2 regions of the Synechocystis sp. PCC 7339 genome follow, and region 1 is predicted to be linked to the other one. Evidence: predicted binding sites of a transcription regulator. Region 1 holds the regulator's gene; the other holds the start of a gene.

Region 1 (7,525 bases):
GATGAACAACTATTAGCATTGACTCACCAGCTCCGGCCTATGGCCACAAGAATTACCACTAATTTTAGCCAAGCTTACCAAGCAGGGGAGTTGATGTTACCTCTTCTGCCGGCGGGCACGGTGCAAACGGAATATCTCGGCACCATTGTGACCTTGAATGGTTTGGGGGCGTTGGCTTTTTCCCCCTGGCAAGAAATTTTCACCACCATTGAACAGGCCTATGCCATACAGAACACTGCTCTTTTGCAAACGGCGATCGGACAAATTCCCCAGGCAGCGGAGAAGTTAAATCAGTTTGCCGGTCAATTTCAGATGGTGGTGCAACAGGGACAACAAATACAAGCGGCGCAGGTTACTGCCCCTAATAATCTTAGTGTTGCCGAAGCTCAAATGATGTCTAATATGTCCCGCATGATGCACGAGACCAACATGGACATTCTCAACAATATGGGTTCCGATGGAGAGTGGCGCCTCAACTATGGTACTGGCCAGCAAGAGTATCAATATTATTAAGTTTTATCGATAAAATTGAGCCAATTTTGCGAATCTATTAGGAGTTTAATGGCCAGTGGTTCGAACTTCAAGTTGATTGTGAATCAAGTCTCCTGGGGGCTGGGAATAAGACTTTGCGTTTGAATAGGACAGTGCAAAATGATTTGGGACTGGGCAAGACGATATAATGGCCCCCTTGGGTATGAGCCGATGATTTATCCTATCCCTGGGGAATGCCCAAGTGCGAGTATTTCTTCCTCCCTTGTCCACTGTCGACGTTTACCATGGCCTACTACTGGTTTAAAGCCTTTCACCTGATTGGCATTGTTGTTTGGTTTGCTGGATTATTTTATTTAGTGCGTCTTTTTGTCTATCACGCTGAAGCAGACCTGGAGCCGGAACCAGCCAAAACCATCCTTAAAAAACAGTATGAGTTGATGGAAAAGCGGCTTTACAATATCATCACGACCCCCGGCATGGTGGTTACCGTGGCCATGGCGATCGGTCTTATTTCCACGGAACCAGAAATTCTCAAATCCGGTTGGCTCCATATCAAACTCACCTTTGTAGCTTTACTTTTGCTCTACCATTTCTACTGTGGAAGGGTGATGAAAAAGTTGGTTCAGGGAGAATCCCAATGGAGTGGGCAACAGTTTCGGGCATTAAATGAGGCCCCGACTATTTTGCTCGTGGTAATTGTCCTACTGGCGGTGTTTAAGAGTAATTTGCCCCTGGATGCCACCACTTGGTTAATTGTGGCTTTGGTAATTGCCATGGCAGCTTCGATTCAACTCTATGCCAAAAAACGTCGCCGGGACCAAGCACTACTGACGGAACAGCAAAATGCGGCTTCGGCCCAAAATTAGTGGCTGAAGTGGCTGACATAGTGGCCGTAACTACCCATAAATAAGGGAGTTGAGTTTAAGCTAAGCTCCATGCTTACTGCCTAACTCCGCCACCGCTTGGCCCGTTACTTATATTTTTACCCAAATATTTTCCATCACCCACTGATGTCCCATACTCTGACTAAGCTCGATCTACCTACCCTACAAACGGATCTGGAAAATGCCACCGCCCAACAGATCATTACCTGGGCGGCCCAGACCTTTGGCCCCGGCTTGGTGATGAGTACTAGTTTCGGCATTCAGGCGGCGGTGATGCTCCATTTGGTGACTAGTATTGTGCCCAATATTCCCGTTATCTGGATTGACACGGGCTATTTACCGCTGGAAACCTATCAGTTTGCGGATCAATTGACCAAACGATTGCAATTGAATTTAAAAGTTTACCAATCTCCCCTCAGTCCGGCCCGCATGGAAGCCCTCTACGGCAAACTCTGGCAACAGAAGGACGTGGAATCCCTCAATCGCTATGACCAGATTCGCAAGGTGGAACCGATGCAGAGGGCTTTAAAGGAGTTAGAGGTGATCGCCTGGTTAACGGGGTTAAGAAGAGACCAAACTCGGCACCGCCAGAACTTAAAACCAGTGGATCTCCAGGGCAATCAATACAAGGTGTTGCCTATTTTGGACTGGACTTCTAAGATGGTTTATGAATACCTGACAGCCTACGATTTACCCTACCATCCCTTTTTTGACCAGGGCTATGTATCCGTGGGGGATTGGCATTCCAGCCGGCCCTTGACGGCCCATGATGAGGATGAAAGGGACACCCGTTTCCACGGCCTCAAACAGGAATGTGGTTTGCATTTACCCCTGTCGCCGGAAGCTGGCCAGAGTTTGGATTCCAGTGCTTTGTAGGGCAGTCAATGGCACTCGAAAGCTCTACTAACCTATTGCCTGGAGCTCGGCTTAATTTTTGCTCAATGCTTCCGATAAACACTCAGCGGCCTGTTCTACCAAGGGAATAGTTTGTTGATACACCATGCGGGTAGGTCCCAAAATGCTCACACTCCCCACCGGGACTTGTTTTTGACGGTAAACCGCCGATACCAGGGTGCACGGATGCATGGATTCCAAGGGATTTTCCGCCCCAATGCGGAGGGTCACCACGGGCCGAGTCCGAGGGGCCATTTCCCCCATCAGTAGACTAGCTTCCTGGCCCAAGTTACCCAGACTATCCCAACAGTCATCGGGGTCAAATAAGAGGGAAAACAATTGCTCCTGTTCCTGTTCCAACAGAGACAACAACATTTGCACTTGTTCCAACTGGGAAAACTCCGGTTGCTGAATTACCTTGGAAACCCCATGGACTACTAAGGGCCCCGCCATGCGCCGTTGTAGAAGGGGTTTGATTTGTTGTTGTAAACCCAGCAAAAAATCTGCGTAAATACTAAATTTCTGATCTAGCTCCTGCCAATTTAAATGGCTCAATTCGGAAAGGTTTTTACCTCGCAATTGGGCATTGAGAAAATTAGAAAAAATTGCCAATTCCTGTTCCAATTCCCCTTCCTCCTTTGCTTCCATGGTGGCGGGCAAATCCAGGGTGAGGGAATGGGTATGGTAGCTGTCAGTAACCAGAATAATTAATATCTGATGGGACGGTAACAGCATCAATTGTAGATGGCGCAACTGCACTGTTTCCGTTTGGGGAAAGGTAATTAGGGCAATGTAGCCGCTCAAACCAGCCAAAATTTGCCCCATTCTCTGGATCAGGGCTTCAAAGTGCCACTTGTCGCCGTTAATTTCATTTTCTAATTGTTGCTTAACGGTGCGGCTCTGGCGATCGCTCCAGGTTAAAAGATTATCTACGTAGATGCGGTAGCCGGAGTCAGAAGGAACCCGACCGGCGGACACATGGGGCTGATAAAGTAAACCCGCTTTTTCTAGTTGCCCGAGGGCATTGCGAATGGTGGCGGAACTGACGGCAAATTGATACTCCTGGACCAGGGTTTGGGATCCCACAGGCTCGGCGGTGGCGATGTAGTGCTGAACGGTGGCTCGGAGAATTTGCTGATGGCGATCGTTTAAGCGGAGGGGCTTCACCATTGTTTCCTAATTGCGGGCTAAGGACTAGATATTAAAACGGTTGGTGTCAGGATGGATAAATTGGATTTAAAGTTAAAAGTTGGTAAAAAGCTCTTAAAAAAATTAGATTATAAGGTAATTACCCAGGATTTGCTCGGGCCGTTGCCGGAGAGCCCTGGATTAGATCTGAATCATCTGATTAATTTAAAGTTAAGCAAGCGGAGAGGGTGGGATTCGAACCCACGTTGAGTTTCCCCAAACCCGATTTCAAGTCGGGCGCATTCGACCACTCTGCCACCTCTCCAAGGGGTCAAAGATTAGTTAATCATCTTACCATGGTCGTCCTAGGGACATTGCCCAGTCAATTTTGTTCGGCACTGCATTGGGGTTTAAGCAGTCCTGGGATGGTAGCCAGTAACTCCCCGGCGATCGCCAGAGGGTCTTGATCCGCCTGTAGGGGGAACCGGAGATCTGCCTGGGCGTAGAGGGGTTGACGTTGGGTCAATAAATTTCCTAACCGTGCCTCTAGATTTTCCACCTGGAGCAGGGGCCGGTGTTCATCCCCCTGGAGTCTGGCTAAGAGTAATTCCAGTGAACCATCCAGCCAGATAACCAGGCCGTGGTGCAGATAGCTCCAATTTTGTCGCCGGAGCACTACTCCCCCACCCGTGGCAATCACACTTCTGGTCTGGGCAGCCAGATGTCCCAACACCTCCGTTTCCAAATTCCGAAAATTATCTTCCCCATCTTCCGCAAAAATGTCGGCGATCGCCTTACCGGCCACGCGCTCAATTAACACATCTGCATCGAAAAAACGATACCCCAACTGTTCCGCCAACAGTGGGCCGACAGTGGATTTACCACTGCCCATCATACCGATCAGAAACAGGTTAACGCCTTGTAATTGTTCTTTAATTAAGTCCTGGGCCATGGCAAAAGTTGCAGAGATTGAAAAATAGTGAACAGTGGTCCGAAGTTGATTTGCACCTGGGGTTTGGCAACACATCGGCGTTCCCTAGCTTAAATTATCTTGATGTTCAAAGAAGGCTCGCTTTCGGGAATCGCCATTACCATTGGAGGGAAAGACGTTGAACTTGTTTAATCGCCATTATGGGTAAGAATCTCCTCGAACAACTGCGACAATTTACGGTGGTGGTGGCCGACACCGGCGACATCCAAGCCATCGAAACCTTTACCCCCAGGGATTCCACCACTAATCCTTCCTTGATTACGGCGGCGGCCCAGATGCCCCGATACCAAGAAATTGTGGACAGCACCCTGCTCAAAGCTAAGGAGGAAGCGGGGGAAAATGCCTCCGTCAAAGACATTGTCCGCCTAGCCTTTGACCGTTTGGCCGTGGCTTTTGGGGTCAAAATTCTAAAAATTATCCCCGGTCGGGTTTCCACGGAAGTCGATGCCCGTCTTTCCTACGACACGGAAGCCACCATTGCTAAAGCCCGCTACCTGATTGGAGAATATGCCAAAGCTGGTATTGATAAAAAACGCATTCTGATCAAAATTGCTTCCACCTGGGAAGGCATTAAGGCGGCAGAAGTGCTGGAAAAAGAAGGCATCCACTGTAACCTCACCCTACTGTTTGGGCTCCACCAGGCGATCGCCTGTGCCGAAGCTAAAGTCACCCTCATTTCTCCCTTTGTCGGGCGCATTTTAGACTGGTATAAAAAATCGACCGGCAAGGAATATGCCAGCCACGAAGATCCTGGGGTGCAGTCCGTCACCACCATTTACAACTACTACAAACGCTTTGGTTATAAAACTGAAGTCATGGGGGCGAGTTTCCGCAATATTGGCGAAATAACCGAATTGGCCGGCTGTGACCTCTTGACCATTTCTCCCCAGCTATTAGACCAACTGCGTAACACTGAAGAGGATCTGCCCCGCAAACTTGATCCAGCCACAGTGCCCCAGGACATTGAAAAAATTGCCATGGACAAGGCCACCTTTGACAAAATGCATGCGGAAGATCCCATGGCGTCGGAAAAACTAGCCGAAGGCATTGCCGGATTTACCAAAGCTTTAGAGGTTTTGGAGCATCTGTTGGAAGAACGGTTAAAGGTTCTTGACGGCCAAGAACACATCAAACATGGGGCAGAGGAAATTTTCCATGCCTACGATCTAGATGGGGACGGTTTTATTACCAGGGAAGAATGGGCCGGCACCGATGTGGTTTTTGATGCCCTAGACCGGGATCACGATGGTAAGATTACCGCCGCTGAAATGTCTGCGGGCTTGGGGGCCGCTTTCCGTTTGGCTTCTGTCAGCTAATGGGTTAGCTTCATTGGCAAACAAAATTGTGGCCAGAGATGGGCCATCGTCAATGATCGGGGGGAAATCTATGGGTCTGTTGCTTTCCCCTGCTTTCCCCCCACCGTCATAATTTTCCTTGGTTAGAATGGTCGCGCAATTTTTTTGCTGATTTGACGTCAGTTTAGAGGCGAGGGAAGGCGCAGATTCCGCTAAACTGGGGGGGGATTGCAATGTTTCTTTACTTAGCCACTATTTAAGCAATATGACGATTGAAATAGGTCAAAAAGTTAAGGTTTACCGCCTGCGGGACCGGGTTTCCCCCGATGTGGTGGGTAAACTGGGTAAAGTCGGTGTCGTTAAGGATTTTAAAATGACGGATGGCAGTGGCATCGGCGCCGTGGTTTCTTTTGATGACCGTACCGCCACCTGGTTTTTTGAGGACGAACTCAAAGCCATTTGATGATCGGTTTCACTCTCCCCCATTGGTTTTGACTACCTTGGATTCTAGGAAATTGCTGTGGCATTAGTTCTAACTTTTTTAGGAAAAGGTGGCGTTGGCCGGACTACGGTGGCGATCGCCGCGGCCAAAAAGCTGGCCCAGGCAGGCCAGAGGGTGCTGGTGCTGGGGCAAGATCCTAGTTTGGCCTGGCAATGGGGGACGACCCTGTCGGAAACAGCCCAGGGGGTGGAAGCTAACATTGATGGTTTACTGCTCAGTTCCACCCATCTGCTAGAAAGGGGTTGGGAAAAGCTCAAGGAAGTGGAAGCCCAGTATCTCCGATCGCCGGCCTTGAAAAATATCTACGGGGAAGAATTGGGGGTACTGCCGGGTATGGACGAGGTGTTGGTGCTCAATGCCCTGCGGGAATACGAACTCAGCAGTCGCTATGACGTGCTAATTTACGACGGCCCCGGTAACCTCTCCACCCTGAGAATGTTGGGTATTCCCGAAATTGCCAGTTGGTATTGGCGACGCTTCCAGAAAGTATTGGCAGATTCAGAAGTGGTGCAGACCCTTTCCCCCTTTGTGCAGCCAGTGGCCAGTGCGGTGCTGAGTGTGAACTGGAGTCCTGACCAAATGCTCAACCACCCCGATGGCCCCCAGAATTTGCTCCAGCAGGGTAAAACGGCGATCGCCGACCCGAGTCGGTTTGCGGCCTACTTGGTTACTAGCAACGATGCCCTGGCTCAAAAAACAGCCCAGAGCTATTGGGGCGGGGCCCAACAAGTGGGGGTAACGGTAAAGGGGGTAATTCAAACTCCCCTAGGCAACGGCAGTGTGGATACCAGTCTGTTTAATCCGTTGGCTGTTGCCGCTTTACCTACCTACAGCCAGGGTAATTGGCAACCCCTCATGGATGCGTTACCTAATCCCCAGGCCATGGGTTCTGCCCCCCGACCGTTGGAAATTGACGCTAATGCTCGACAGGTAAAGATATTTTTGCCCGGCTTTGATAAGCGCCAGGTGAAGTTAACCCAATCCGGGCCGGAATTGACCATCGAAGCAGGGGATCAACGGCGCAACATCGACCTCCCCGGTAACTTAAGGGGCAAAGCGGTGGCGGGGGCCAAATTCCAAGGAGGTTATTTAATTGTTAGTTTTTAGTGTCAATCTAGTTCAATCCCTACGTCGGCGTAGTTTCTGGTTCACCCTGGCCCTGGTGGGGGTGGCGATCGCCGTGGGTAGTTATTTAATCAATCCTTTTTCTAAAGTTATTCCCGATCCGGTGGTGGATACGGCTCTGGTATCGAGTCCCAGTAATGGAACCGAAAAAGCCGTTTTTGCCGGGGGCTGTTTTTGGGGTCTGGAAGCCATGTTTGAAGAAGTGCGGGGGGTT
Region 2 (7,525 bases), 890 kb from region 1:
TTGAGATTTGTGGCGGAAAGGGCCGAATATGGGGAACAGCGGGAGGCCATTTTTGCGGTGACCATTCCCGAACAAAGGGGCAGTTTGAGAAAATTTTGCGAAGGGTTAGGCAAGCATAACATTACCGAATTTAGTTACCGCATTGCGGAAGGCCCCGATGCCCATATTTTTGTTGGTATTCAGGTACAAAACCGTAGTGATGCTTCCCAGTTGGCGGCCAATTTCACCCGCCAAGGATTTAAAACCCTAGATTTAACCGATGATGAACTGACTAAACTCCACTTGCGTCATATGGTGGGAGGCCGCCCTCCCCAGGTGACCCAATCAGAGAACCAGCGAGAATTACTGTACCGGTTTGAATTTCCTGAGCGGCCGGGGGCATTAATGAAATTTCTGGGTTGTATGAATCCCGCCTGGAATATTAGTTTGTTCCATTACCGCAACCATGGGGCTGACTACGGCAGAATTATCGTCGGTATGCAGGTTCCCCCAGCAGAAACAGAACAGTGGCAACAATTTTTAGCTAATTTAGGTTATCGCCATTGGGATGAGAGTGACAATCCGGTTTATCGTCTCTTTTTACGCTAATTTTTTGCCCAGTTCGTGCTAGTAATTAAAGGTATCTTTGCCCATTGCCTAGATTTCTGCCCTTGGTTACTGGTTCGGCCTCTGTCAGGGGAAAATCAAAAAATTCTCGGTAAAATACCGGCAAAAAACTACAAAAGTTAGGAACATTTTGGTAAATTGTCACGACAGGGGTAGGAAAACTGGAACTCAGTCATTATTGACTGAAAAAGAAAGGGCCTGACCTTAGTAGCTCCTCGCCACTGAGTTGCCGCTCCTTTCCTCCCTGACCCGATGAGCAGCCCAATCTACCAAGCATATCTGCGGTTGATGCCGTTTGCCATGGCCTAGGTCAATGTCTTTCCTAGTCTTGGTTACGAGGCTGGTTCATCCCATTAACCCCTTTCACTTTACCCAGGAAATACGGACGGTAAACTATGATTTTGACCAAGTTAAAAGACTTCGTCGGCATCAGTGAACATGATGAGTACGAAGAAGATTACGATGAAGAAATGGAGTTGCCCCAAGCGGTGACCACGGCCCCACCGCCCGCAGAAGAAGTTGCCCCTCTCCCCCGCATTAGTCGGGAACCTTTAAGCTTAAATAATGACACCCCTATTGGTACAGGAGTAAGAAATAACGTGATTGGTATGCCCGGCATCAACAACAGTGTGGCAGAGGTGGTCGTCGTCGAACCCCATTCCTTCGATGAAATGCCCCAGGTGATTCAAACCCTACGGGAACGGAAGTCGGTGGTGTTAAATCTGAATGTAATGGACCCCGATGAGGCCCAACGGGCGGTGGATTTTGTTGCCGGTGGTACTTTTGCCATGGATGGCCACCAAGAACGGATTGGTGAGAGCATTTTTCTGTTCACCCCCAACTGTGTGAAGGTGAGTTCCCTGGCCGGCCGCAGTCAGGAATCCAATGATGCCCCCGCCAGCAGTGGTGCTGATTCTTTTCCCACTTGGGGCTATGAGACTAGTCGTTTGGCCCAGTAATCACTAAGCAAGAATTTTGTTGCAGCTGTTTTCGTTTTTTTGATCTTTGCTGCAATTCCTACCCCAAATGTCTAAAAGCTCTGACCTTGGCGATCGGGGCTTTTTTGTTGCTTGTTTGATTGCTCGGCAAATTCCGTGGCAGTTTAGAATTGAGGCAAGTCCGTGGTCTTTTTCACCGTTTGGCTTGATGTTGTCCACCATGAATGATTCCCCTGAAGCCCCCAGTCCTGCCCCCATGCCCCATCCCGAAACGACCCGTACTCCCCCCTGGGGCATGGTCACCATGTTGGAAGAGGGCCCCCGCTATCGCATTAACCGTATTGTGGTCAAACCGGGGCAACATATGAGCACCCAGATGCATTACCACCGTAGTGAACATTGGGTGGTGGTGTCGGGCACGGCCAAGGTGACCTGTAACGGCGAGGAGAAATTATTGAACCAAAAGGAGTCAACCTATGTGCCGATGAATACCCCCCATCGGGTGGAAAATCCCGGGGTAATTGACTTGGTGATGATTGAGGTGCAAAACGGTGAATATTTGGGGGATGATGATATTGTTCGTTTCCCCGAGGAGTTTCCAAAGTCCTAAGTGAAATATTTTTTGATCAGGGGATGGTTAACTCCGATGCCCTTATGGACGATCCTTTCCCAAAACCATGGGAGGGCCAGATAAGGTGATCTTGTCCCCATCATCTCATTTCTGACAATTCTTCTCGCAGAATACGTCGTAAATCAGTTTCAGTTATTGATTGTTCGGCAGGAGACTGCATACATTGTCTTAGCACCTGATTAATCAAGGTTTGATAGCCCATGCCCCTTGCCTCAGCATCTATTCGAAAATGATCCAAAACATCATCATCGAGATAAATCGTAATGCGGGTTTTTCTGTTGGATGGAATGATGGCGCCTCGTTTTCCTTTGGAAAAATCATATTCCTGTCTCATAGATTTTTGTCTCCTGTTTCGTGGCACGTCGGGCTGAAATTAAGCAAATAATTTCTCCTCGCAATGTATAAACAACAACTCAAGATAGAGCCCGTGTTTCCCATCCCTAATGCGATAAAACGTTCTTCTGTAGTGGAATCAGGATCAAGCTCGTGAATGGTGAGAGGATTAAAGAGGATTAAAAAAGACCATTTCAGCTTCTGCAAAAATGCCATGCTTTTGCCGATTACTTTTGGCCTTTTGCGGATCATACTCAAACTGCATACATACGTAATATGCATTACAAAGTGTTCGGTCAATATAAGGATCAGTCCTGCACGCAAGCGGCGATCGCCTCCCGACAATCTTGACTCTAATTAAAACTCAATTTTTTGTCCTCAGTTCGGGAAACCACACTCACCGGGGTGTTGCACTGGGTCGATCAATTTAGCTAAATTAGCACTCGTGAGGTGGGAGTGCTAATCCCCCGCCAAAATCCCTACTGACCGTGCAAGACTATCATCTGGAGGATGACTTCTATGGCCGCTATTACCATTAATGTTTCTACTGTGAAACCCCTTGGCGATCGGGTGTTTGTGAAAGTAAGCCCCGCTGAAGAGAAAACCGCTGGGGGTATTTTGTTGCCCGATAACGCCAAAGAAAAACCCCAAATTGGTGAAGTTGTCCAAGTTGGCCCCGGCAAACGCAACGACGACGGCACCTACTCCCCGGTTGAAGTTAAAGTTGGTGATAAAGTCCTTTATTCCAAATATGCCGGCACCGACATCAAACTTGGTGGCGACGACTATGTTCTGTTAACTGAAAAAGATATTTTGGCCTCCGTTGCCTAAGTCTATTAATTTTTACTGATCCTGACCTTTGCTAAGGCTTTCAGGATTTTTACCCATTCATCTATCCCAATTAATCTGCCCACGAGGTTTTACTTTTATGGCTAAATCCATCATCTACAACGACGAAGCTCGCCGCGCCCTGGAACGGGGTATGGACATTCTGGCGGAAGCTGTGGCTGTTACCCTCGGCCCCAAAGGTCGTAACGTTGTCCTTGAGAAAAAATTTGGTTCCCCCCAAATTATCAATGACGGCATCACGATCGCCAAAGAAATTGAACTGGAAGACCATGTGGAAAACACCGGGGTTTCCTTGATTCGTCAGGCTGCTTCTAAAACTAACGATGTGGCTGGAGACGGCACCACCACTGCTACGGTTTTGGCCCACGCCATTGTCAAAGAAGGTCTACGGAATGTGGCCGCCGGTGCTAACCCTATTTCCCTCAAGCGGGGTATTGATAAAGCCACTGAATTTCTTGTTGCTCGGATCAAAGAGCATGCCCAGCCCGTGGGAGATTCCAAGGCGATCGCCCAGGTGGGAGCCATTTCCGCCGGTAACGATGAAGAAGTTGGCCAAATGATTGCCAATGCCATGGATAAAGTAGGCCAGGAAGGGGTTATTTCCCTGGAAGAAGGCAAATCCATGACCACCGAGTTGGAAATCACCGAAGGGATGCGCTTCGATAAGGGCTATATTTCCCCCTACTTCGTCACCGATGCTGAACGGATGGAAGCGGTTCTTGAAGATCCCCGCATTTTGATCACCGACAAAAAAATCAACTTGGTGCAGGACTTGGTGCCCATCCTCGAACAAGTGGCCCGCCAAGGTAAGCCTTTGTTAATCATTGCCGAAGACATCGAAAAAGAAGCCCTCGCTACCCTCGTGGTTAACCGTCTCCGGGGTGTGCTCAATGTGGCCGCCGTTAAAGCTCCCGGCTTTGGCGATCGCCGTAAACAAATGCTGGAAGACATTGCTACCCTCACCGGTGGTCAAGTAATCAGCGAAGATGCCGGTCTGAAACTGGAAAGCGCCACTGTGGATAGCCTCGGTTCTGCCCGTCGCATCAACATCACCAAAGACAACACCACCATTGTGGCCGAAGGCAACGAAGCCGCTGTAAAATCCCGCTGTGAGCAAATCCGTCGCCAGATCGAAGAAACCGATTCTAGCTACGACAAAGAGAAACTCCAAGAGCGCTTGGCTAAATTGGCCGGTGGTGTAGCGGTAATCAAAGTTGGTGCCGCCACGGAAACCGAAATGAAAGACCGCAAACTCCGTCTGGAAGATGCCATCAACGCTACCAAAGCTGCTGTGGAAGAAGGCATTGTCCCCGGTGGTGGTACCACCCTGGCCCACTTGGCCCCCCAATTGGAAGACTGGGCCAACGGCAACCTCAAGGATGAAGAGTTAACCGGTGCTTTGATCGTCTCCCGGGCCTTGCCTGCTCCCCTAAAACGGATTGCGGAAAACGCCGGTCAAAACGGTGCGGTAATCTCCGAGCGGGTCAAAGAAAAAGACTTCAACATTGGCTACAATGCTGCCACCTTGGAGTATGTGGACATGCTGGCTGCCGGTATCGTTGACCCTGCCAAAGTAACCCGTTCTGCTCTGCAGAATGCGGCCTCCATCGCAGGCATGGTCTTGACCACCGAATGTATCGTTGTGGACAAGCCTGAAAAAGAAAAAGCCCCTGCTGGTGCCCCCGGTGGTGACTTCGACTACTAAGGTTTGCCCCAGGTCAATCTAGTGGCCTAACAACTCTTTTCTCATAAATTTTCAGGGAGGCTCCGGCTTCCCTGTTTTCGTTTTGGTCAGTTTTCCCCCCATTGCAGCAAATTTAAGCTTGGTTAGGCGATCGCCTTAAACACAGAAAATGATTGGTTAAGCACGGTGTTCGAGCTTAAAATTGACTAGGTCTAAATCTTTGCCGGTGAAATAATCCAGAGCCATGTGGCATCTTCCCCCCAGTAATTTGCAAAAATGGCATATTTGCCACAGTCGTATGGTGCTAGATAATCCCTGGTGTCGGGTGCGTCAGGATACAGTGCAATTGCCCAATGGGACTTTGATTGATGACTACTTTGTCAACGTGCGACCGGAAATTGTCATGGTTTTGGCCGTCACTTCCCAGCAGGAAATTATTTTTGTGCGGCAGTATCGCCATGGGGTGCAAGAAATTTTGCTGGAACTACCCGCCGGTACCTTTTTCCCTCACCAGGAAAGCCCCACCGTCGCCATTCGTAGGGAACTAGAGGAAGAAACCGGTTACCAGATTGTCAGTTTGCTTAGTTTGGGTTGTATTTATGACAATCCGGTTAAAGATCAATCCCGTCTCCATCTTTTTCTCGCCCCTGATGTGGCTCCCACAGGCAAAAAAGCCTGGGATGTAACGGAAGAAATTGAAGTGGTGTTAATGCCGATCGCCGTAGTGCGGGAGCAGATTTTTTCTGGACAAATTAGGGTGGCGGGCAGTTTGGCAGCTCTGTTACTAGGTCTGGAAAAAATCACCCAACTTGATGACGACAAGTGAATGTTGAGAGTTTTTTCCGGCGATCATATGGCGTCAAAAAACCGACCTAAAATTAAGACAGATAGGCTCGGTGTCCATTTTCTTTTCCCCATTTGCCATGACCGTTAGCAACAATCCCCTTTGGCTCTACGACACCACCCTCCGAGACGGAGCCCAGCGGGAAGGCATTTCTTTGTCCTTGACCGACAAATTGACCATTGCCCGTCGCCTCGACCAGTTGGGCATTCCCTTTATTGAAGGGGGTTGGCCTGGGGCTAATCCTAAGGATGTGCAGTTTTTTTGGCAGTTACAGGAAGAGCCTTTGGAACAGGCGGAAATTGTGGCTTTTTGTTCCACCCGTCGGCCCCATAAAGCAGTGGAAACGGACAAAATGCTCCAGGCAATCCTTTCTGCTGGAACCCGCTGGGTAACCATTTTTGGTAAGTCCTGGGATCTGCATGTGCTGGAGGGATTGCAAACTAGCTTGGCGGAAAATTTGGCCATGATCAGCGACACGACCGCCTATCTACGCAGTCAAGGGCGGCGGGTAATTTACGATGCGGAACACTGGTTTGATGGTTATCGAGCTAATCCTGACTATGCCTTGGCCACCTTAGCCACTGCCCATCAGGCCGGGGCGGAATGGTTAGTGATGTGCGACACCAATGGGGGCACCTTACCGGTGCAAATTACTGAAATTACCACCAAAGTCCGCCAGGGTTTAGGACTAGACGGTCGGTCTGAACATCAACCCCAACTTGGTATCCATGCCCACAATGACAGCGGTACGGCGGTGGCCAATTCCCTCCTGGCGGTGGAGGCCGGGGCCACCATGGTCCAAGGCACCATCAATGGCTACGGGGAGCGCTGTGGTAATGCTAACCTCTGCACCCTGATCCCGAATTTGCAACTCAAACTCCATTACGACTGCATCAAACCGGAACAGCTAGCCCACCTCACCAGCATCAGCCGTTTGATCAGTGAAATGGTTAACCTAGCCCCCGATGACCATGCTCCTTTTGTGGGGCGATCGGCCTTTGCCCATAAAGGGGGAATCCATGTCTCGGCAGTGCAACGTAATCCCTTCACCTATGAGCATATTGCCCCGGAGTTGGTTGGCAACGAGCGACGTATTGTAGTGTCAGAACAAGCCGGGTTGAGCAATGTTTTGTCTAAAGCAGAGTTATTCGGCATTGCCTTAGATCGTCAAGATCCCGCTTGCCGTACCATTCTGGAAACCTTGAAAGACTTGGAACAGCAAGGTTACCAATTTGAAGCAGCGGAGGCCAGCTTTGAACTGCTAATGCGCCAGGCCATGGGCGATCGCCAACCCCTATTTGTAGTGCAAGGCTTCCAGGTACATTGTGACCTGCTGACCCCGGCGGAAAATCCTGCTTACCGTAATGCTTTGGCCACGGTAAAAGTAACCGTCAATGGGCAAAATATTTTGGAAGTGGCGGAAGGCAATGGCCCTGTGTCAGCCCTAGACCAAGCTCTGAGGAAAGCCTTGACCCGTTTTTATCCCCAAATTGCCGATTTCCACCTCACTGATTACAAAGTACGGATTTTGGATGGAGGGGCCGGCACTTCGGCTAAAACCCGCGTACTAGTGGAATCCAGCAATGGCGATCGCCGTTGGACTACGGTGGGGGTATCAGGCAATATTTTGGAAGCTTCCT

The links. The regulator HrcA, encoded in region 1, represses chaperone genes, less so after heat shock. The targets are predictions, from matches to a motif close to TTAGCACTCNNNNNNNNNGAGTGCTAA.
Region 2: groES (co-chaperone GroES) is a predicted target of HrcA. The motif match lies at 2,945-2,971, and genes of this name have one in related genera.

The regions. Positions count from the first base shown of each region.
Region 1 covers NZ_CP063659.1:2,057,729-2,065,253, forward strand. Annotated here, with positions in the region: gene IQE94_RS09735 (hypothetical protein) at 1-513, shown strand, start outside; gene hemJ (protoporphyrinogen oxidase HemJ) at 726-1,358, shown strand; gene cysH (phosphoadenosine phosphosulfate reductase) at 1,503-2,252, shown strand; gene hrcA (heat-inducible transcriptional repressor HrcA) at 2,304-3,440, opposite strand; tRNA gene IQE94_RS09755 (tRNA-Ser) at 3,639-3,723, opposite strand; gene IQE94_RS09760 (shikimate kinase) at 3,781-4,350, opposite strand; gene IQE94_RS09765 (transaldolase) at 4,530-5,705, shown strand; gene IQE94_RS09770 (DUF2862 domain-containing protein) at 5,950-6,147, shown strand; gene IQE94_RS09775 (ArsA family ATPase) at 6,205-7,293, shown strand; gene msrA (peptide-methionine (S)-S-oxide reductase MsrA) at 7,349-7,525, shown strand, end outside.
Region 2 covers NZ_CP063659.1:1,171,895-1,179,419, forward strand. Annotated here, with positions in the region: gene ilvA (threonine ammonia-lyase, biosynthetic) at 1-588, shown strand, start outside; gene IQE94_RS05410 (cell division protein SepF) at 1,002-1,565, shown strand; gene IQE94_RS05415 (phosphomannose isomerase type II C-terminal cupin domain) at 1,765-2,154, shown strand; gene IQE94_RS05420 (BrnA antitoxin family protein) at 2,255-2,509, opposite strand; gene groES (co-chaperone GroES) at 3,028-3,339, shown strand; gene groL (chaperonin GroEL) at 3,437-5,062, shown strand; gene IQE94_RS05435 (NUDIX hydrolase) at 5,286-5,867, shown strand; gene cimA (citramalate synthase) at 5,965-7,525, shown strand, end outside.